3 regions of the Peribacillus sp. NPDC097895 genome follow, and region 2 is predicted to be linked to each of the others. Evidence: riboswitches for the same ligand, from Rfam matches in the RefSeq annotation. Region 2 holds a riboswitch; each other region holds the start of a gene.
What was found. Region 2 has a riboswitch for S-adenosylmethionine ahead of ACQKMH_RS17080 (methionine ABC transporter ATP-binding protein). Riboswitches for the same ligand answer to the same signal wherever they lie in the genome.
Positions count from the first base shown of each region.

Region 1: linked by a shared signal. The riboswitch ahead of mtnW (2,3-diketo-5-methylthiopentyl-1-phosphate enolase) and the one ahead of ACQKMH_RS17080 (methionine ABC transporter ATP-binding protein) in region 2 are both predicted to bind S-adenosylmethionine.
Region 3: linked by a shared signal. The riboswitch ahead of ACQKMH_RS14395 (methionine ABC transporter ATP-binding protein) and the one ahead of ACQKMH_RS17080 (methionine ABC transporter ATP-binding protein) in region 2 are both predicted to bind S-adenosylmethionine.

Region 1 covers NZ_JBNNSH010000001.1:1,561,670-1,569,344, forward strand. The annotation lists gene ACQKMH_RS07545 (hypothetical protein) at 1-30, opposite strand, end outside; gene ACQKMH_RS07550 (pyridoxal phosphate-dependent aminotransferase) at 421-1,593, shown strand; SAM riboswitch class I at 1,718-1,870, shown strand; gene mtnW (2,3-diketo-5-methylthiopentyl-1-phosphate enolase) at 1,973-3,205, shown strand; gene ACQKMH_RS07560 (2-hydroxy-3-keto-5-methylthiopentenyl-1-phosphate phosphatase) at 3,212-3,871, shown strand; gene ACQKMH_RS07565 (methylthioribulose 1-phosphate dehydratase) at 3,868-4,497, shown strand; gene ACQKMH_RS07570 (cupin domain-containing protein) at 4,519-5,052, shown strand; gene ACQKMH_RS07575 (CobW family GTP-binding protein) at 5,176-6,102, shown strand; gene ACQKMH_RS07580 (hypothetical protein) at 6,162-6,329, shown strand; gene ACQKMH_RS07585 (hypothetical protein) at 6,366-6,608, opposite strand; gene ACQKMH_RS07590 (hypothetical protein) at 6,684-6,983, shown strand; gene ACQKMH_RS07595 (WD40 repeat domain-containing protein) at 7,103-7,675, shown strand, end outside.
Region 2 covers NZ_JBNNSH010000003.1:150,621-158,295, reverse strand. The annotation lists gene ACQKMH_RS17085 (O-acetylhomoserine aminocarboxypropyltransferase/cysteine synthase family protein) at 1-1,207, shown strand, start outside; SAM riboswitch class I at 1,325-1,437, shown strand; gene ACQKMH_RS17080 (methionine ABC transporter ATP-binding protein) at 1,603-2,637, shown strand; gene ACQKMH_RS17075 (methionine ABC transporter permease) at 2,630-3,298, shown strand; gene ACQKMH_RS17070 (MetQ/NlpA family ABC transporter substrate-binding protein) at 3,314-4,150, shown strand; partial or broken gene ACQKMH_RS17065 (IS5/IS1182 family transposase) at 4,238-4,611, opposite strand; gene sufC (Fe-S cluster assembly ATPase SufC) at 5,641-6,426, shown strand; gene sufD (Fe-S cluster assembly protein SufD) at 6,442-7,675, shown strand, end outside.
Region 3 covers NZ_JBNNSH010000002.1:617,463-625,137, forward strand. The annotation lists gene ACQKMH_RS14365 (YheC/YheD family protein) at 1-24, shown strand, start outside; gene ACQKMH_RS14370 (YheC/YheD family protein) at 28-1,395, shown strand; gene ACQKMH_RS14375 (YheC/YheD family protein) at 1,392-2,588, shown strand; gene ACQKMH_RS14380 (YheE family protein) at 2,652-2,855, shown strand; gene ACQKMH_RS14385 (hypothetical protein) at 2,953-3,141, shown strand; gene ACQKMH_RS14390 (MBL fold metallo-hydrolase) at 3,312-4,136, opposite strand; SAM riboswitch class I at 4,392-4,498, shown strand; gene ACQKMH_RS14395 (methionine ABC transporter ATP-binding protein) at 4,567-5,583, shown strand; gene ACQKMH_RS14400 (methionine ABC transporter permease) at 5,570-6,238, shown strand; gene ACQKMH_RS14405 (MetQ/NlpA family ABC transporter substrate-binding protein) at 6,287-7,108, shown strand; gene ACQKMH_RS14410 (iron-containing alcohol dehydrogenase family protein) at 7,180-7,675, shown strand, end outside.

The sequences.
Region 1 (7,675 bases), on a different contig from region 2:
CGGAATGTCCGGCAAATATATTTTTGACATCCGTACCTGAACGATTCACGGCCACAGCATATACTTGATTTTCGATGGCACGGCTAATCAATAGGGGCCTCAAGTGTTTCAAGCCTTGGTTTAGCCATTCTGCGGTATGAATAGAACTTCTACGCCCTGTGCGGTATAGGCTCGCTGCCATTCCGGGAAACGGATGTCATAATGAATCCTGCACATGTTTTTTCGCCAGTGGTTTATTCTGCCTTTTCATCGGCAATCTCATTTAACCTGGTCAAGCCGTATTCGGTTGTCCAAAACTCTGGTAAAATAACGATATCGGCTTGTATAAAACCTCCACATGTAAAAAATGCTTTACAAGATGAGGATAAACATATATCATTTGTGACTAGAATTTCAAGAAATTTCAGAGAAGGTGTAAAAATGTTGCAATTTGAAAAATCAAGACTGCTTCAGGAACTGCCCAAGCAGTTTTTTGCCTCTCTAGTCGCAAAAGTCAATGCGATTACAGCACAAGGTCATGATGTCATTAATTTAGGTCAGGGGAATCCTGATCAGCCGACACCTGAGCATATTGTGAAAAGTTTGCAGGCAGCCGCTGAAAAACCGATAAATCATAAATATTCACCGTTCCGTGGACATCAATATTTAAAAGATGCTGCCGCTGTCTTTTATGAACGTGAATATGGGGTCAAGCTCGATCCCAATAGCGAAGTGGCGATTCTCTTTGGTGGAAAGGCAGGACTTGTAGAATTGCCACAATGTTTATTGAATCCTGGGGATACGATTCTGGTTCCTGATCCCGGCTATCCTGATTATCTTTCCGGTGTTGTTTTAGCTCAGGCAAAAACGGAATTCATGCCGCTGACAGAAGAAAATGGTTTTCTTCCGGATTACAAAGATATACATAGTGATGTGCTTGATAAAGCAAAAATGATGTTCTTGAACTATCCGAATAATCCTACTGGTGCATCTGCAACTTTAAGTTTCTTTGAGGAAACGGTCTCCTGCGCAAAAGAGCATTCAATTTGTGTGGTCCACGATTTTGCTTATGGGGCGATAGGATTTGAAGGGAAAAAACCGATAAGCTTTCTCCAAGCTGAGGGAGCGAAGGATATAGGAATTGAAATATATACACTATCGAAAACATATAATATGGCAGGGTGGAGAGTCGGCTTCGCAGTTGGGAATAAAAGTGTCATAGAAGCGCTTGAGCTTTTGCAAGACCATCTTTATGTGAGTCTCTTCCCGGCGATACAAGAAGCAGCGGCAAGTGCTCTACTTGACTCGCAGAGTTGTGTAGAGGAGCTTGTGAAGAAATACGAGGGGCGAAGGAATGTTTTCATTGAGGGATTACAGGCCATCGGCTGGGATGTCGAAGCTCCGGACGCCTCTTTTTTTGCCTGGCTCAAGATACCAAAAGGGTTTACCTCAGAGAGTTTTGCGGACTATTTATTAACGCATGCCCATGTAGCTGTAGCTGCTGGAAATGGATTTGGTGAATTTGGCGAAGGGTACGTCAGGGTAGGGCTTCTTACTTCCGAAGAACGGCTTAAAGAGGCTGTCGAACGGATACGCGCATTAAACATATTTTAACTGGGGGGAGAAGTTATCCACCTTTAAATAATCATAAACCTATTGACAAAGTACGGATTACCTGTCAGAATACAAACTAAATTCTTAATCTTTCGATACTTGAACATAACTATATATCAGCGTTTTCTTATTTTGAGCAGGTGGAGGGACTAGCCCTATGAAGCCCAGCAACCGACCGTAATTCCATTGTAAAATGGGGCGAAATTCATCGCCGGATTTTCTTGAAATCCACAAGGCACGGTGCTAATTCTTGCAGCTAATGGCTGGGAGATAAGAAGATGGCTTTTTAAAGCCTCTTCATTGTGAAGGGGCTTTTGTCATTTTGGGATTTAAAGTTAATGACTTCGAGATTCTACTAACGTGTTATAGGAGTGATCAGATGAGCGAGATAATCGCTACTTACTTAATTCATGATTTTGATGGAAATCATGAGAAAAAAGCAGAAAGCATTGCCTTGGGTTTGACTGTGGGAACATGGACGGACCTGCCCCATTTAGTTCAGATGCAGCTGGAAAAGCATAAGGGACGTGTCGTCTCTGTGACACCATTAGCTGAAGAAGAGAAGGCTAACCGCTATTTTGATCGGAAGGTGTACCGTTCATTCATTAAAATTGCTTATCCAACGGGGAATTTCTCTAATGATTTACCAGCAATCCTCACGACGGTCTTCGGCAAACTTTCATTGGACGGTGAAATTAAACTGATCGACTTGGATTTTATCGGTGATATTCACAAAGCTTTTCCTGGTCCGCAATTTGGTATTGCAGGCATAAGAGAGAAGATTGATGTATATAATCGACCTCTGGTGATGAGTATTTTCAAAGGTGTGTTAGGACGGGATTTAACATTCCATAATGAGCAACTGAAGCAACAGGCATTAGGAGGTGTCGATCTTGTAAAAGACGACGAGATTCTCTTTGACCAGGAACAGACTCCATTTATCGATCGAATTAAAACCGGAAAAAGAATATTGAATGAAGTCTATGAAACCACTGGTCATCGAACTTTATATGCTGTCAATCTATCAGGGAAAACATTTGAATTATTGGAAAAGGCGGAGCAAGCAGCTGAAGCGGGGGCTGACGCTTTATTGTTCAACGTTCATACATATGGTTTGGATGTAATGCAAGCCTTGCGTGAACATGATCATATTAAGCTACCGATCATGGCACATCCCGCATTTAGCGGAGCGTTGGCTTCTTCATCCTTTTATGGAATCGGCTATCCATTATTGCTTGGTAAATTAGTGAGGCTTTCAGGTGCAGATTTATCCTTATTCCCATCCCCTTATGGAAATGTCGCACTTGAAAAAGACGAGACATTAGCCATTGCAAAAGCTCTGACAAAAGATGAACTTTCATGGAAAAAAGCCTTCCCTGTTCCTTCTGCAGGCATACATCCGGGCATGGTTCCCGACCTAATCAAGGATTTTGGTATAGACAGTGTAATCAATGCCGGAGGTGGAATCCACGGACACCCTGACGGAGCAGAAGGCGGGGCCAAGGCTTTCCGTTCTGCTGTGGAAGCCGTTCTAGCAGGAAAGGACCTATCTGAAGCGGCGGCTGAGGAAGAAACACTAAAAAAAGCTCTTGTTTTATGGGGAGGCTTATAAGAAATAATGAAACCGATCATCTTTTGTGATTTTGACGGTACGATCACCAACACAGATAATATCATTTCTATCATGAAAAAATTTGCGCCTCCAGAATGGGAAGAGTTGAAAGATGGGGTTCTTCAACAAAAAATCAGTATATCCTCTGGGGTAGGCGATATGTTTTCTTTGCTTGACAGTGACTTGAAGGATGACATTATTCAATATGTAACAGACACAGCTGGCATTCGGCCAGGGTTTTATGAATTCGTTGAGTATACGAAACAGGCTAACATTCCTTTATATATAGTAAGCGGAGGCATGGATTTTTTTATTGAACCTCTTTTACATGATATCTTGCCCAAAGATTCCGTTTTTTGCAATAATGCCTACTTCGATAAGGAAAAGATCTATATTGAGTGGCCCAATGCTTGTGATGACCAATGTAAAAATGATTGTGGCTGCTGTAAGCCATCAATTATGAGGGAAATTGCCGGCGAGTCTGATTTTAAACTCGTCATAGGAGATTCAGTGACTGATTTTGAAGCAGCAAAAAAGGCTGATTTTGTCATTGCTCGTGACATTCTGCTTGAGAAATGTAATAAAGAAGGAATCCCACATCAAGGATTTGAAACGTTTTATGATGTAATTGACATTTTAAAGCAGCGGGAGGAGGTATGGGCATGAACACACATAGTAAAGAATGGCTGGAATTGGCGGAGATTAAAGCAGAACTGGCCGAAAGGGATTGGTTCATGGGAACAAGCGGGAATTTATCCATCCGTGAACCCAAAAGCCCTTTCTTTTATATTACGGCAAGCGGTAAAGATAAACGAAAACAAACGGATTCGGACTTTTTACTGGTGGATTTAAAAGGAAACCCTGTTGAAGAAATGGAGTTAAGACCTTCAGCCGAAACTTTGCTTCATACCGTTATTTACGGGAAAACCAATGCGAACTGTGTACTCCATATCCACACAGTGGAAAATAATGTGATGTCGGAATTGTACGGGGATGAAGGTCAAGTGACTTTTCGGAATCATGAAATCATTAAAGCGACTGGTAAGTGGGATGAAGATTCAGAGTTGCGCATTCCAATCATATATAACCACGCTGACATTCCGCTGTTATCTGAAAAGTTCAAGCCACATGTAGAAGAAGACTCTGGCGCCGTGCTCATCCGTAATCATGGTATAACGGTTTGGGGTGAAAGCGGGCTCGAAGCAAAAAGAATACTTGAAGCTTGTGAATTTTTATTTCAATATCAACTTTTGCTCAATCAACAACAGGCACTTACAGGTTCTGTAAGATAAAATATAGAGGAGGAATGTATGATGGCGACAATTAGATTCCATGAAACAAACGAGGTTATTGAAAACGGTGAACAGGTAAAAAGTTTTTTAGAAACACAAGGTGTAATATATGAGAAATGGGATATTTCGAAATTACCTGCTCATCTTGTAGAAAAGTATGATCTAACTGATGCTGACAAGGAGGAAATCCTTTTAACATTCCAATCTGAGATAGCGGAAATTTCGGAAAGAAGAGGTTATAAAGCGCATGATATCATCACATTATCCGATGCAAATCCAAACCTGGATAAAATGCTTGAAAACTTTAAGCAGGAACATCACCATGAGGATGACGAAGTGCGTTTCATAGCAGGCGGAACGAGTATCTTTGCCATTGAAGGCAGTGATAAACAGTGGTTTGATGTACGGCTTAATCCAGGAGATCTAATTAGCGTACCAGAATCAACAAGACATTATTTCACGTTGGCCGAGGATAGGAAAACCGTTGCAGTTCGGATTTTCGTTACAGCGGCGGGATGGGTGCCAATTTACGAAAAAGACGAAGTTCAAGCATGAGTCATTGTTGAAAACCAGCTTACGAGCTGGTTTTTTTATGTGGTCCCGGCAAATGATTTAGAAGGATAAGTATGATAGAATTTAACGGAATCAAATTTATCAGGATCATAGGAGCAGATACGAATGAAAACAACGGAAGTATACATATTAGGCGGTTTTCTCGGCAGCGGGAAAACGACGCTTCTACGAAATATATTAAAACAGGAAAGTGAAGCGGGTAGAAAAGTGGCCGTCCTTTTAAATGAGCTCGGCAGTGTATCGGTGGACAGTGGGTTGATAGGGGATGAAGTACCTCTGAAGGAGCTGTTTGACGGGTGCATTTGCTGTACCATTCAGGATAAGTTGGAGGTACAGCTCCATGAATTGTTAACTGAAAACGACTTGGACGCCGTTTATATTGAAACGACAGGCGCTGCACATCCTGTTGAAGTACTGGATGGTATCATGTCGCCGCTTTTCGCTAAAAGGCTAGAATATAAAGGGATAATAACAGTTGTCGATTTATTAAGGTGGCGCGATCGGGAAGAGCTCTCGCCGCAGCTGCGGCAGTTGCTTGCTGAACAAATTCACCATGCCGATTTCATATTATTGAATAAAGCGGATTTAGTTAGTGAGATGGAAGCCGCACAGCTGATTTATACGATTCAGGCGCTGAATACGGATGCTGTATGTTTATTGACAGAGTATGCAGCCGTTTCCTTGGCATCGCTGCAACAAATGCAACGAAAAAAACAAAAGGGAGTTCAAAAGCTTAATGTCCACGACCATTTGCATCTATCTGCAGTCGTTCATACTTTTGAAGGAGCTGTGGAACAAACTGACTTTGAAGATTGGCTTAGGTCTCTTCCGGAAACGGTCTATAGAATGAAAGGATACATTTCCTTTACCCATTCCCAATACCCTCATTTATTCCAATACTCATACGGAATGCCGATGTATATGAACGAAATGATAAAAATGCCATTGAATATCGTCATAATCGGTGAAAAGTTGGAGAGGGAGAGTATTATCAGTACGTTGAAGGCTATGGAAGCGAAAGCGGCTCAATAACGTTTACCGCCTATTTATGAAGGGAAATATAAAAGAGACTTTCTAAGGAGGCGGTATACATGCCATGGAATAATAATGATTACCCGGATTCAATGAAGAATTTAGATAAAGATGTCAGGGAAAAGGCTATTGAAATTGCAAATGCAATGTTGGAAGAAGGATATGAGGATGGAAAGGCCATTCCAATTGCCATAGACCGGGCTAAAAAGTTTGTGGGAAAAGATTGAAAAAGTGGTCAGACCCATTACTGGGTCTGACCATTTTTATTGCTGCATTCCAAAGGCGGCAAATGTCTTTTCGTCTTCTATTAATCCGCAAGCAGCACATTGAACCCGAACTTCAGGACCATTATATGCTAGATGGAATGGCTGAAGGGAATCGTTCGAATATTGTTCAACGATCTCACCGGATTGCGGATCCTTTTTAATGGGGGTTGCTACTTGCTGAATGAGATTGAAGCGAGATTTATTTGTTCGGCAATTTGGACAGCGGTATACTTGAGACATTGTACTCACTCCCTTTTGAATTTTTAAAAGCGTAATCGTATTATTAAGATAGTCTTTACAAGGTTGATTCATAATATGTATAAATTAGTAATGGATGGAAGGGATAAAATGAAAGAAACAGAAATGCAAGAAGAATTGTTGGAGGCTTATTTAAGTATATGGAATAATCGCAAGGTGACGGATGGAGGCGGAAGGGAAGTGTTATCTGAACTCATCCGTCGTGAGCTTTTGGATGAAAATGCACATCCCCGTGCCCGTAAACCAGTCTTGGAGAAGTTTTACCTCAGCATTAAACGTGTGATGCAATCTTCACTTTCTAACGAGATGAAAACCGCCATCGCCATGGCCTATGTCACTGAACTGGAAAGATTATGATCGCCATTCAGACATTGCGAACGCTGTTGGCAAATTTTCTTACCCGCTTCATACTTTTTTCACAACTCATTGTTAAAATTTTATAAAACTAGTTATTTAATGAATAAGGAGCTAAAAATATGAAGTGGAGCATTGCGCTTTTACTTGCCGTCTTACTGCTTACTGGATGTACTAGCAGTAATACTTTTACTAAAATAAACAAAGGTGAATCTTTCTTGGCGACCGTCAATATCAAGGATACTTCCCTTACTTTCATAGATGAAAACTATCATTCTTTTGCCACATGGGATATTTCAGAACCATTTACCGGTGCGTTGCTACTGGCAGATAAAGATACTATCTTGATTTATGGGAAAGAGATGGAGAAAGTCCAGGCGTATTCTTTATCAGCTGGAAAACTGATTAACAGTTGGGAAGTAGGGAAAGGAATCGTCAATATGCAGTTGTTGCATGATGGAAAAAGCATCGTGGCGGTCAATCAATCGAATCACTCCATATACTTTTTTAATGATGAAGGGGAGGAGCAGGATATCGTCAAGGTAGGTAAAAGCCCCTTGACCGTTCTGCAAGGAGTGGAGGAGAATCGTTTGTATGTCATTAACTTTGGTGATACCAAATGTTCAGTGATAAATCTTGAAACGAAAAAGGTCGATTTTGAATTTCCGATACATAGTTCTAGCACCGGCTCTTTA
Region 2 (7,675 bases):
CTTGTTCAAAGACACCGACCATGCAGCAAATTTATTTGGCTTAAAGGAGAATGGCTATATCTATTCTCGACTCCATAACCCCACGGTCAGCGTTTTCGAGGAGAGAATGGCCTTATTGGAAGGCGGGATCGGCGGATTGGCAACAGCAAGCGGAATGGCGGCCATTTCCCTGTCAATCTTGAATATTGCCGGTGCAGGGGATGAGATTGTTTCAGCCTCTACATTGTATGGTGGTACGTATAATCTTTTTGAGAATACTCTCCCTAAATATGGGATTAAAGTGAAATTCGTCTCCCCTGATGACCCTGAAAATTTTAAAAGGGCGATTACGCCAAGAACAAAAGCCATATTTGCCGAAACAATTGGAAATCCAAGCTTGAGAGTCCTAGATATCGAAGCGGTAGCGGATATCGCCCACGATGCCGGCATACCTTTAATTATCGATAATACCTTCGCTACACCATATCTTTGCAGACCCATTGATTTTGGAGCGGATATTGTCATCCATTCTGCTACAAAATGGCTATTGGGAAATGGGACGACATTAGGCGGTGTCATTGTGGATGGAGGGAAGTTCGACTGGAACTCGCCAAACTACCCTGGCTTTACCGAGCCTGATCCAAGCTACGATGATCTCGTATATTCGGAGGCAGTGGGACCCGCTGCTTTTATTACAAAAGCCCGAGTGCAATTACTTCGTGATTTAGGCCCTGCGTTAAGTGCCCAAAGTGCATTTCAGTTTACGCTTGGACTTGAAACGCTGCATGTAAGAATGAAAGAGCATATCTCGAACACCAAGTCTGTCATTCAATATTTGAAAAATCATCCGGCCGTGACCTGGGTTTCATATCCTGCTAATGAGGATCATCCGGATAAAGCCCTTGCAGATAAATACTTGCCTAAGGGAGCAGGATCGGTTGTGACCTTTGGAATACAAGGTGACCGTGAGGCCGGAGCGAAACTTATCAATTCGGTTGAATTATGGTCCCATGTAGCGAATGTTGGGGATGCTAAGAGTTTAATCATCCATCCCGCCAGCACGACCCATCAACAATTGAATGATGCAGGTCTGGCGAAAGCGGGTGTGAGTGCTGATCAAGTCCGCCTATCCATTGGGATAGAAAATGTTGAGGATTTAATTGAAGATTTAGAGCAGGCAATTGAAAAAGCAACGAATATCGTCTCCTTGGCTTCTAAAACGATTTAAGGAAAAGACAAGTTCATATTATTATAGAAATATTATACATTGCACTCCTTTTTTATCTATGATAAAATTTCACCATACTAAAGAACTTAATGATGTACAAAATATTCTATATATTAGCTCTTATCAAGAGAGGTGGAGGGATGTGCCCGATGAAACCCGGCAACCGACAAGGAGATTTCCTTGGAAAGGTGCCAATTCACACAAAGTTTAATCACTTTGGAAGATGAGAGGAAGGCCAATCTTTTTACCTGCCTTTCTGCTCATGCAGAAAGGTTTTTTCTATTCCATATTGGGGAAACCTTTGCATGGGCAGTGAAATTGGTAAAAGCACAAACTAATTATGTAGAGAAATCAACTAAGTTCATAGGTTTTATTGGATAAAGAGGTGAGTATTAATGATTACATTGACTAATGTCAGTAAGCTGTTTCGAACAGGAAAAGGAAGCAGTGAGACGATCAAGGCTGTAAATAATGTAAATGTTGAAATAAATAAAGGCGAGATTTTCGGTATTATTGGCTACAGTGGAGCTGGGAAAAGTACTTTGATCAGAATGCTCAATGGCTTGGAAACGCCCACGGAGGGATCCGTTGTGGTGGCTGATAAGGAAATTTCTAAGATAAATGGGGCAAAGCTTCGTATGGCCCGTCAAGAAATCAGCATGATTTTCCAACATTTCAATCTATTATGGTCCAGGACCGTCCAAGAGAACATTTCCTTTCCGTTGGAAATTGCAGGAGTTTCGAAATATGAACGCACCAAACGTGTGAACGAATTAATCAAGTTAGTCGGACTGGAAGGCAGGGAAAAGGCGTATCCATCGCAATTGAGCGGTGGGCAAAAGCAAAGGGTGGGAATAGCCAGGGCTCTTGCCAATGATCCTAAAGTGCTGCTATGTGATGAAGCGACTTCTGCTTTAGATCCACAGACTACTGACTCCATACTTGAATTGCTTGTTGACATCAATCAGCGCCTTGGGCTAACGATTGTGTTGATAACACATGAGATGCATGTAATACGTAAAATCTGTCACCGTGTGGCTGTGATGGAAAGCGGGCAAGTTGTTGAACAGGGACCTGTCCTGGATGTTTTCAAGAATCCTAAAGAACAAATGACAAAGCGTTTCGTGCAACAGGTAACGGAACCGGAAGAAACGAAAGAAACAATGGACCATTTACTCGAACGCTTTCCTGCAGGTAAAGTTATTCAACTGACCTTTGTAGGGGACCATGCCGAAAGCCCGTTGATCACCAAGCTCGTACGTAACTACGAGTTGGACGTTAATATCGTTCAAGGTAAGATATCCCAAACCAGAAGCGGTTCATATGGAACGCTGTTCATCCATCTTGATGGCACAGAGGATGAAATGCTCCGCGCAATCGAATTCATTAAAGAACAGCAGGTAGGCGTGGAGGTGATTACTCATGCTTGAAGAATTATTGCCGAATGTGGATTGGGAAGACATTATTGAAGCAACGAAAGAAACACTATATATGACAAGCATATCTGTAGTAGCTACCTTTTTTATAGGCATACTATTAGGGTTGATCCTGTTCTTGACAGGGAAAGGGAATATGTGGCAAAACCGGACGGTTAACGTGGTTATGAGTGCTGTCGTTAATATATTCCGTTCCATTCCGTTTCTTATTTTGATCGTGCTGCTCATTCCATTCACTAAAGCACTTGTCGGTTCCATGATTGGTGAGAATGCTGCACTGCCAGCACTTATTATCGGTGCGGCCCCATTTTATGCACGCATGGTTGAAATCGGCCTCCGTGAAATCGATAAAGGTGTAATTGAAGCTGCCAAATCCATGGGGGCAAAAACGAGCACGATCATTTGGAAGGTCCTGCTTCCAGAGTCGATGCCGGCCCTTATTTCCGGGATTACGGTAACATCGATTGCATTGGTCGGCTACACAGCAATGGCTGGTGTCATCGGTGCAGGAGGGCTTGGTAATCTAGCCTATCTGGACGGCTATCAAAGAAATCACAATGACGTTACTCTTGTAGCGACTATCGTTATTCTAATTATCGTCTTCATAATTCAAATTATTGGAGATATGATTACATCTAAATTGGATAAAAGATAAAGGGAGATGAATTGAATGAAAAAGTTTTTGGGATTTGCATTAATTTTAGTGTTATCGATCGCTTTGGCGGCTTGTGGAAGTGAAAAGGATAAAAGTGGCAGCGATACGGATAAAGAATCGAAGAAATTAGTAGTAGGTGCATCAAATGTTCCGCATGCTGAAATCCTTGAGAAAGCAAAGCCAATACTTAAAGAAAAAGGCATCGATTTGGAAATCGAAACATTCCAGGACTATGTTTTACCGAATAAGGCATTGAATGATAAGGAATTGGATGCTAACTATTTTCAACACTTACCTTTCTTAGAGTCGGCAATTAAAGAGAATGGATATGATTTCGTCAATGCGGGCGGGATTCACATCGAGCCTATCGGTTTATATTCACAAAAATATAAAAGCATCGATAAACTTCCTGATGGAGCAACGATCATTTTAAGCAGCTCTGTCGCTGACCATGGCCGTGCTTTATCACTGTTGGAAAGGAATGGCCTCATCAAGTTGAAAGAGGGCATCGATAAAACGACAGCTACAACGAAAGACATCATTGAAAATAAGAAAAACTTTAAATTCGACGCTGAATATGAAGCGGCATTACTTCCGAAAATCTATGAAAGCGGCGAAGGCGATGCTGTTTTGATCAACTCTAACTATGCAATCGACGCTGGCTTGAATCCATTGAAAGATTCAATTGCGATCGAAGATTCCGAATCACCTTATGTGAATGTCATCGCTGTAAATAAAGGCGATGAAAATAAAGAAGAAATCAAAGCTCTTGTAGAAGTATTGCATTCTAAAGAAATCAAAGATTTCATCCTTGAGGAATACAAAGGTGCGGTTGTACCAGCGGATAAATGATTCAAGAATGGCCTGATTTAATTCGATCGCAGTTTGTAGACAAAAAGGTTTCGGAATGGTCACATTCCGAAACCTTTTTGATTTTTTATTGGATTTGAAGCACTTAAAGCGATTTGTACTTTCGATGCCCTCTGTATTTGTTGTTGAGTGCTTTAAAATCCTGCCGATGGGCAGAGATAACAATCAAAACGTTCATATTACACATGTCATGATTGCGGAAGTATCCTTCTTTTGTTCGAGGAGGTGTATAGGGTTAGGCTGGTGTTTTGTAAGTTGCATCTGCGGCAACAGCTTCAATCAGGTTTTCCAACTTTTTCAATAACTTGTTCAATCAGATGCTCTAAGATACGACTATCATGCGTATTTCCGGTTGTTACTATCGTCCCAAATACAAATCCGTTACGGTCTGCTGCCGCATGAAATGAATAGGAAAACTGTTTTGTTCGTTCATCTTTCACATAACATAGAGAAGTGAGAAGTAAGGCGCTTGATCATGGGAACCGTAACCTAAAACCAACGGTATCATGTTGTTTTCAACTTCTTCAATCGTTTTACGCATGAAACGAAAAAAGACTGTAGGCAAAAGTGGTTCTATTTAATTGTTTAGTCTTAGTGGATTGGAACGGAAGGTACGAGACTCCTGCGGCAAAAGCGAGTGCCCTACGTTCCAAGTAACGTTCAAATTTTAAAATCCTAAAAAAACTGTAGACAAACTCAATTATCATCCAGTTTGTCTACAGTCAGAGGCCTGATTTAATTCGGGTCGGTTTTTTATGTTTAAAGTGTGAATAGTAGGGTAAAAGGTTAAAGAAAGAAATAAAATGAAACACAAATTTGAAAGGATGGTTCACTATCAATACTCTAGAGTTAAATGTAACAAGCGAAATGGAAAAGGCGATGCAGTCTTCACATGGGATTGGCTACAGTGAGTACAGTAGAAACTTAGACCTCCGTATTGAGGTTGAGAAAGAACGAGATAGGGAACATGAAAAGTGCAACAAAATGGTCCTAGACCTACAACGTAAAATTCACGGCTAAGCATATAAAAGAGTTCTTTAAAAGATCGGTCTGTAGAGGTAAAATGATAAGTGGTCCAGAAAATAAGGGTTTCCTTATTGGATTATCTTACATAACGCCAAACAGTCCGATTTTTTTCTTTTCAAAGTGAAACGTTCATACCTTCCAATCAAATCTTTTGAACATATAATAATAAGCAACGAAGATTTGCCGAATAATAAGATAATTTTAACAAAAGCTAAATAAGGCTTAATATGCTGTATGTTGGCTATAACTGTTAGTATTATTAGAATGGGACAGGTTTTCACCATGTAAGAAATAGAAACCCCTATCTATATTAGTTGATTCTAAATTGGATTTGTTATAAAATTGGAATGAGAATAAAGTGAGAATGCTTTTACGAAAATTATAGTAAAGAAAGTAATCTTTACTTTCTGGTAATAAAATAGGAATTAGTTCACGGAGGTATTATTATGTCAGCTTCTACATTAACGGTTAAAGATCTTCACGTATCTATTGAAGGTAAAGAGATTTTAAAAGGGGTTAACCTTGAAGTTAAAGGTGGAGAAATCCATGCGATCATGGGACCTAATGGAACTGGTAAATCAACTTTATCATCAGCAATCATGGGTCACCCAAAATATGAAGTAACAAGCGGAAGCATCACATTCGATGGTGAAGACGTTTTGGAAATGGAAGTCGACGAGCGTGCTCGTGTCGGTCTATTCCTTGCTATGCAATATCCAAGTGAAATCAGTGGTGTTACAAACGCCGACTTCTTACGTTCTTCCATTAATGCACGCCGTGAAGAAGGCGATGAAATTTCATTAATGAAATTCATTCGTCAAATGGACCAAAAAATGGAATTTCTTGAGATGGATGAAGATATGGCACAACGCTATTTAAATGAAGGTTTTTCCGGCGGAGAGAAAAAACGTAACGAGATTCTTCAATTAATGATGATTCAACCTAAAATTGCAATTTTAGATGAGATTGATTCAGGGCTTGATATCGATGCACTTAAAGTCGTTTCAAAAGGAATCAATGAAATGCGCGGAGAAGACTTTGGGTGCTTGATCATCACTCACTACCAACGTCTATTGAATTACATCACTCCTGACTATGTACATGTTATGATGCAAGGACGTGTCGTTAAATCAGGTGGTCCTGAACTTGCTGCCCGCTTGGAAGCGGAAGGTTATGATTGGATCAAACAAGAATTGGGCATTGAAGACGAAACTGTTGGCGAAGAAGCGTAAGTAGGAGGATTTGCAATGACTACAGAAACGAAATTACCGTTTGAACAAGAGGATATAAGCTCTTATTCAACTAAAAATAACGAGCCTGCTTGGCTTTCAGAGCTACGGATTCAAGCGTTTTCTGAATTTGAAAAGCTCCCTATGCCAAAGCCGGATAAAACGAAAATTGACAAATGGAATTTTACTTCTTTCAAGACCCATGCGGTTGAAAGTGAAGCTTTTGCCTCTATAGAAGAGCTTCCGGAAGAAATTAAATCCATCATTGAAGAAAATGGAAACTTATACATTCAACGCAACAATACGCCGGCGCATATCAATCTGTCAGCAAATGTGAAAGAACAAGGCGTCATTTTTACGGATATTTTAACAGCGGCTCGTGACCATGCTGAGCTTGTGCAAAAATATTTCATGAAAGACGGAGTTAAAATAGATGAGCATCGTTTAACAGCACTACATGCTGCATTGGTTAATGGGGGAGCATTCCTTTATGTTCCGAAAAATGTAGAAGTCAAAGAGCCGATTCAATCGGTATTCCTATTGGATAATCCAGATACTACACTTTTCAACCATGTATTGATCGTAGCGGAAGATAATAGCTCTGTCACATATGTAGAGAACTATTTCTCGACTGTTGAGTCTAACGAAGGGATTGCCAACATCGTAACTGAAGTATTTGCGAATGCAAATGCAAAAGTGGAATACGGGGCGGTCGATACCCTTTCAAAAGGCTTTACGACTTACGTTAACCGCCGTGGGGTGGCAGGACGTGACGCTCGTATTGAGTGGGCACTTGGCCTGATGAACGATGGAAATACGATTTCAGATAACACAACATATCTAATGGGCGATGGCTCGCACGGTGATACTAAAACCGTTGTAGTCGGTCGCGGGGAACAAAAACAAAACTTTACGACAGCGATCATTCATTATGGCAAACGCTCTGAGGGCTATATCCTTAAGCACGGTGTCATGAAAGACGCGGCATCATCCATTTTTAATGGAATTGGAAAAATAGAGTATGGTGCTACAAAGGCCAATGCCGAACAAGAATCACGCGTACTGATGTTAAGTGAAAAAGCACGCGGAGATGCCAATCCAATCCTTTTAATTGATGAAGATGATGTAACGGCTGGTCACGCCGCTTCTGTAGGTCGTGTTGACCCGCTTCAACTGTATTATTTAATGAGCCGTGGTATTACGAAGAAAGAAGCAGAAAGACTTGTCATTCACGGATTCTTGGCCCCAGTTG
Region 3 (7,675 bases), on a different contig from region 2:
CATCTTCAGAAAGCAGGTGAATAAAAAATGAGAAAGACTTATCCTGCAGAAATTGCCGCTATCCCTGGCAATGTCCTCTTCTACCCTTCAGAACTTGGAGATTTGGCAGAGATTGAATTAATCTATTTCGGACAACATTCATGTCCTGCCACCGTGAAACAAAACCCGGCCATCAATCAATCAATCGTCCTATCGGAAAGTCTCGCGGAATCGCTTATATTCGATCACACCGATATTCCTCTTCATTTATTCATATACGGCAAAAGCATCCATATCGGACCGCTGGTTGGAATTTTTTCTTCAGGCTTCACCGGCCTTTCAAACAAACCGCTAGGGGAAAGATCGGATTTTTTCTCAAAGCTCCTTTCCCTGAGCAAAACAACAGGCTGTATCCCCTTTGTTTTCGGAGAGAATGTAATCAATTGGGATGAGGAGACAATCAAGGGTTATGTGTTTGAGAACGATAACTGGCACATTGATGAATTCCCTTTTCCAAATGTCATTTATGACCGGCTTCCCAATCGTTTGACGGAAAACCGCGATGGACCTAAAGAAGTGAAGCAAAAATTCCAAAAAGAATATACCATTCCATGGTACAATCCAGGTTTTTTCAATAAATGGGATGTAAATGAAAGGTTATGTGCGGATGAGCGGGCCCTGCCTTATTTACCGGAAACGTATCCATTTCAATCCATATCTGTGGTAGAAACCCTTCTTTCCCACTACCGTCAAGTTTATATAAAGCCCATTCATGGCAGCTTGGGTCTAGGCATTCATCAAATTCTTTACGATAAGCATGATGATGTGTATTATTGCCGCTATACAAATGAAGCTAAGGAAAATAAATTGCAAAAGTTTTCCACACTTGAATCCATCGTTAAACATATCTTTCATGACCGACCGCTTGAAAATCTTATCGTGCAGCAGGGCATTCCATTAATACGATCCGAAAAACGCCCAGTGGATTTCCGCGTTCATACGAACAAGGACAGTAATGGTATATGGCAGGTAACCGCCATCGCCGCTAAAATTGCCGGTACCGGCAGCGTCACGACCCATATTAAAAGTGGCGGGGTCATCAAAACGATTGCTGAACTTTTCGGAGATGACGCTGAAGCAAAAGAAGTCGAGAAAAAGCTCTCGGAAGCCGCACTAGTATTAAGTGACAGTATTGAAAGACACATGGACGGAATCATCGCAGAAATCGGATTTGATTTTGGATTGGATAAAAAGGGCCAGGTTTGGATGTTTGAAGCAAATTCGAAACCAGGACGCTCCATATTCTCACATCCAAAACTCAAGGATTTTGAATTGTTAACCCGAAAGCTTAGCCTGGATTACGCCATTTATCTTACGGAACAGACGATTACAAATGCCATCAGTGTGCAGCGATGAATATTTTTTACGATATCCCCTCTGAATCTTGGTACCACACCCAAGAGAATGGAGAACTATTCGCCGGCGCTGCCGCGGAAGAAATCCGCTATAAAAAGGACCATTTGAATCAAACACTATTACCAATCACGATATTTCCCGTTTCCAGGATGCTCGTCGTTGGGATATTGACTTCTTTCAATCCCAAAAGGGAATCAGGTTTAGGAGGAAACTTGACCCTTTTTCGGGATTTATCGTTATATTTATCGAAACATGGAATTTTGACCTATGCATTCACAGGAAACGCCCTTCATTCGGAGTCATTGAGAGGATATGTCTTTTCCTCCGAAACAAACAAGTGGATCGAGTGCAGGATGCCGCTCCCTGACATTGTCTATAACCGGATTCCATCGAGGCGCTACGAGTCATCCGGTGAATTCGAACGGATCATCAACCACATCAAAGAGCACCGAATGATTCTATTCAATCCCTGTTTTTTAGATAAATATGTAATGTTTGAAGCATTAAAGGAAGATGAATTCCTTTCCAATCACCTTCCGCCCACGACATTGCTGCGAAACGGCGAATGCCTTAATGCTTTCCTGGAGGCCCACAAGCATATATACCTAAAACCTTGCAAAGGAAGCCAAGGGAAGGGCATTTACACCATCATCAAAAATCCTGATGGTACACTTTTGTTCAATAGCCTAAAACATGGTGAATCCTTTCCGGATTTCACTTCATTCTGGGAAACAAAAAAAAGGGATTTATTAAAAAGAAGCTACCTTGCTCAACGAGCGATCATACCAAAAAAACTTCTTGGTCATCGTTACGATTACCGGATTCTCGTCCATTATGAAAAGGGATTTTATAATGTGACTGGCAAAGCTGTAAGGATGTCACAAACACAGGAAATCACTACCCACACTCCGAGAGGGGGTAAGCTTTTCCCCTATCAAAGCCTCCAATCAAGAAGTTTGGATCTAAACTTGGCGAATATTGCTCAAAAATGCGGAGAGATTCTTTCAAAAAAAATCGGATTTCTTGGAGAGTTTTCCATTGATATAGGCGAAGATGAATCGGGCTCGCTCTTCATATACGAAGTGAACTCAAAGCCCATGCAATTCGATGAAGAGGAAATTGAAGCCAACCGGCTTTTACATTTAAAAAATCTTTTCATTGAATTAACTTTTTCCAACCTGACAATAAAATAACACCTCCAGCTGCCGTTTTCCATTATAATTAAATGAGAGACAGCATATATGGAGGTAATACATATGATCACTCATTTTCAATGGGCACCACTGCATAAGAATCTGCCAGGATGGAAAATTTCCTTTTTCTTCAACAAACAGGTAGTCCAAGCTTTGTATCATAAAGATGGATCCATCGAGTGGACAGCCAACCCGCCTTCCGAAACAGATGAAACCAAACTCAAAAGCATGATCCATGACTTAATGGTCTTCCATGTATATGAATGAATGAATGAACCCACCCTTTTACATTCATGAAATCCCTAAACAGAATAAAAAAACCTCCTTTGCCTAAAACTAATGAAAAGGTTAGGAGGGATTTATTTTGGATAAAGAAAAAATGACATTTTTGAAAGATACCGAATATGATGGCAAGGACTCCGTTTACCTGGATATTGACCGTATCATCAATGAAGGAATGGCAGGCGGAAATGTATATGAAGTCGCTAATCTTCGAAACATCGAGGAAGCACATGATTTTTATGATGAAACCGATCCCAATGTCAACAACTAACGATGGTGGGTTCTCTTATGGAGAACCCGCCCCTTTATCCCGTTCATCTCCGTATCAAGAAAATATGCTTGCACTGCATTCCCCCTACATAAAATCCGACTTTTATAAGTCATTCAAGTTCTTGAATGACAAATAGAAAACATGCAGTCGGACAGTTAAACGGATAGCATTCAAATAGTCCCATTCTCCCTCGCACTCAAAACATTTTCGTTTAAAATCGATGTAATGATATGCTCCGAATCCCATTCATGGTCAGATCTCTCGATAAGGGGATAGCGATTCGGTAAAACGACTTGCTGTATTTCATGAACGGTCAGTCCTTGATCATGTAAACGCAAAATTTCACCACGTAGGTTTTCCAAATAATCCAGTTTTTTTCGAAACATTTCCTTTCCTTCGGGAACATGCCCCGCATGACAGCAAAAAACATCCTTAAAGTCATATTGGAGTAATCTTTTTATGGAATCGATGATGACCGGGACTGACTCTTCCCTTAGGACAAGCTTTGTTTTTGGTGTTACGAAAAGATCACCTGAAAAGAGCATGCCATTACTGTGATTCAAAAACACCATATGGTCTTTTGCATGACCAGGAGTAAAAATCGGCTCCCACGTTTGGGTACGGGAATGAATGGTCTTCCCTAGCGGCTCAGCTTTAAATGCGTCTCTCTTCCCCCAAAATTTTTTGCGATATTCAGGATATTCAGCATCCCTCGCACAAACATCGACCGACATCGGATGAATAAATATCGGGACCTGTTTATGTTCCTTTATCCAGGCTGCTCCCCCCGTATGGTCCTCATGATAATGCGTAAGGGCCACTAAATCGAAATCGGCAGTCTCATAGAATGGAATAAGTTCTTCCAACAATATCTGTGCGCCCGTATCAATCAATAGACCATCCGTTACAAAGACATAGACACTCATCCCCGATTTGATCCCACTTGGAGTCCCGTGCACACAAACCACATCATTTACCGTCTTGATTTCTATCATGCATTGCCTCCCCCATCATTGTAAAAATAGTTTATCTTTTTCACATTATTACAATAAATGTATTATCTCTTTACACATTTGACAAGGAAATAATGGAATAATCCACCTGGAAGGAAAGATATGAAAATGGCATCATAACCATTTGGTCAGGCAAAAAAATTATTCTAAAATTACAGAATCGATTGACAATGGATAAATTAACAAATAATATAGATTATATTAAAAAACTTGAAATATTCCAAAATAATAATAATTTACTTATCAAGAGTGACGGAGGGATCAGGCCCTGTGATGTCCGGCAACCGCCCCGATCGGGAACGGTGCCACTTCCTGCAGAATGATTGCATTCTGAAAGATAAGACGAGATATAATTTCGCTGCCTCTTTCAGAATAATGGAGACAGTTTTTTTATGTTTAAGGGGGAAGGTTCATGATTGAAATCCGTTCGGTCCGAAAGGAATACATCTCGAAAAAAAACCGAGTTATCGGAGTGGATAACGTATCTTTGACCATTCAAAAAGGGGAAGTGTACGGAATTGTCGGCTACAGCGGAGCCGGAAAAAGCTCATTACTCCGCTGCTTGAATTTGCTTGAACGTCCGACAGGAGGAAATATCATCATTGACGGGATTGACTTAACCACTTTATCAAGCAAAGAGCTTCGTAAACAACGTCAAAAAATCGGAATGATATTTCAACACTTTTCTTTGGTCAGTTCCAAAACCGTTTTTGAAAATGTTGCTTTCGCGTTGAAGGCTGCACGCCAATCGAAGGCTGCCATCAGGTTACGTGTATTGGAACTTTTGGAGATCGTTGGGCTCAGTGATAAAAAAGATGCCTACCCGGCCCAGCTTAGCGGTGGCCAGAAGCAACGGGTAGGCATCGCACGCGCTCTAGCCAATGACCCTACTGTACTATTATGTGATGAAGCGACTTCAGCCCTGGATCCTACAACGACTAAAGCGATTTTACAGTTATTAAAAAAGATAAGTCGGGAGCTAGGGATCACCATCGTGCTGATTACACATGAAATGGAAGTGGTCAAAGAACTATGCCACCGAGTAGCCGTCATGCAGGATGGCCGCGTAATAGAAGAGGGTTCCGTATATGAGATCTTTTCACAGCCTAAAGAGGAGTTAACGAAGCAATTCATTAGCAGTGTCCTGGATTTCGAACTTCCCTCACATTTGGTTGAAGAGAGTAAAGGAACGATCATCAAAATTCAATTCGAAGGGCAAACCGCCGGTGAATCGATTCTTTCGGATACTCTCCAATCCCATTCAGTAAAGGGTAATATCTTGCACGGTAAGATTGAGTATATTCAGGATATCCCATTTGGGATCTTGATCATTGAATTAATTGGTGAAGCCGAACAAATTCATTCGGCATTGGAATATATAAAGAGTCGTTCCAGCTCTGTGGAGGTGTTAAAACATGTCACTGCTTGAATCCATCGTCAATATTTTACCGGATCTTAATAAAGCCTTTATTGAAACGATTTATATGGTCGGCATTTCCCTTGCGATAGCCCTTCTTATCGGTTTGCCACTTGGCGTGTTACTGTTTACGACGACCAGGAATTTATTTTTTGAAAATATCGTCGTGAATCGATCTCTCGGCTTTGCAGTCAATATAGTCCGTTCAATCCCTTTCATCATTCTCTTGGTGGCTCTTCTTCCTTTAACGGATCTGCTAACTGGATCAACGATTGGGCCAAAAGCGGCATCTGTTTCCCTATCCGTATCCGCGATACCTTTTTTTGCAAGGATCGTTGAATCGGCATTGCGTGAAATAGACAAAGGAGTGATTGAAGCTGCCATTGCCGTGGGTGCCACTCCATGGATGATCATTAAGGATGTACTTCTTCCAGAGGCAAGACCGGGAATCATTCAAGGGCTTACATTAACGACCATTTCACTTATCGGTTACTCAGCAATGGCAGGGACAATCGGCGGAGGGGGAATCGGGGATCTGGCCATCCGGTACGGATATTACCGTTATGACAACACAGTCATGATCACGACAATCGTCGTGTTGATCTGCCTTGTACAAATCATTCAAATGGTCGGTGACAAAGCTTCATACTTAGTGAACAAACGATAGAATCACTCATTTTTTCAATGATTCAATACATTTCAGGAGGAATTTCATTTGAAGAAAATAGCTTCATTATTATCAGTCTGTGCACTCGCTCTTGGCTTGGCAGCTTGCGGAAGCGATGATGCATCACCAAAAACAGAAGACAAAAAAGAATTGAAGATTGGGGCGACTACCGGGCCCTACGCCGACATGGTTAAAGAAGCCATCAAACCAGGTTTGGAAGATCTCGGGTACAAAATAGAAATCGTTGAATTCACCGACTATATCCAGCCGAATAAGTCACTTGGCAACAACTCGATCGATGCCAACCTATTCCAGCATAAAGTGTATATGGATAACTTCGCTAAAGAAAATGATTTAGAGCTTTCTGACCTTATCATAGTTCCTACAGCACCAATGGGGATATACTCAAACAAATATAAAACACTGAAAGAAATTAAAGACGGTGCATCCCTGGCAGTGCCTAATGATCCAGTAAACCTCGCACGTGCACTAAAAGTACTGGTGGATGAAAAGCTAATTGAAGTCGATCCAAATGTCGATCCTTTAAAAATATCTGAAAAAGATGTAACGAAAAATCCAAAAAACATCCAATTCAAGCCATTGGAATCCGCTCAATTGCCACGGGCAACAGACAGTGTTGACCTATCTGCGGTACCAGGCAACTTCGCTCTTGCAGCGAAAATGGAACTCCAGGATGCCCTTGTTTTAGAAAATATGCCGGATATGTATCGAAACGTTGTCGCAGTGAATACAAAGGATGTTGACGCTCAATTTGCCAAGGATATAAAATCCGTAGTAGAATCCGACGAATTTGAAAAAGTGATTGATAGCAAATTTACCGGTTTCGGAAAACCAGCTTGGATGAAGTGATCAATAAACCACAATATTCGAGGCCTGTTTCCCTTTTCTGGGAACAGGCCTAAACATTAAGGAGAATAAATATGAATACCCTACTGGAAGTCCGCAGCGGCCCCGCCTATTATGCCTGCAGGGCAAATATTCTTGACACCCTGGAAGCAAAACTGAGTAAAGGGAACATAAGCAAAGTACTCATTATTCATGGAGAAAAATCATGGAAAGCTGCTCAACCCTTTTTTCCTTCATTAATAAATATTGAAACCGCCTTCTTCACATACAGTGGGGAATGCAGTGACTCAGAAATTGAACGCGTCAGGAAGGCTGCTCTTCAATTAGGTGTGGATGCAATAATCGGCATCGGCGGCGGTAAGCTGCTCGACCTCGCCAAATCGGCCGGAAACTCGATTCATAAGGATATCATCCTCATTCCAACTCTGGCTTCCACCTGCGCTGCATGGACACCTCTAAGTGTCATATATGATAATGATGGTTCATATGTTCGTTATGACATTCATGAAAGAAGCGCCTGGATGTTACTTATCGAGCCAGGAATACTATTGGATTCCCCCATTGCCTATT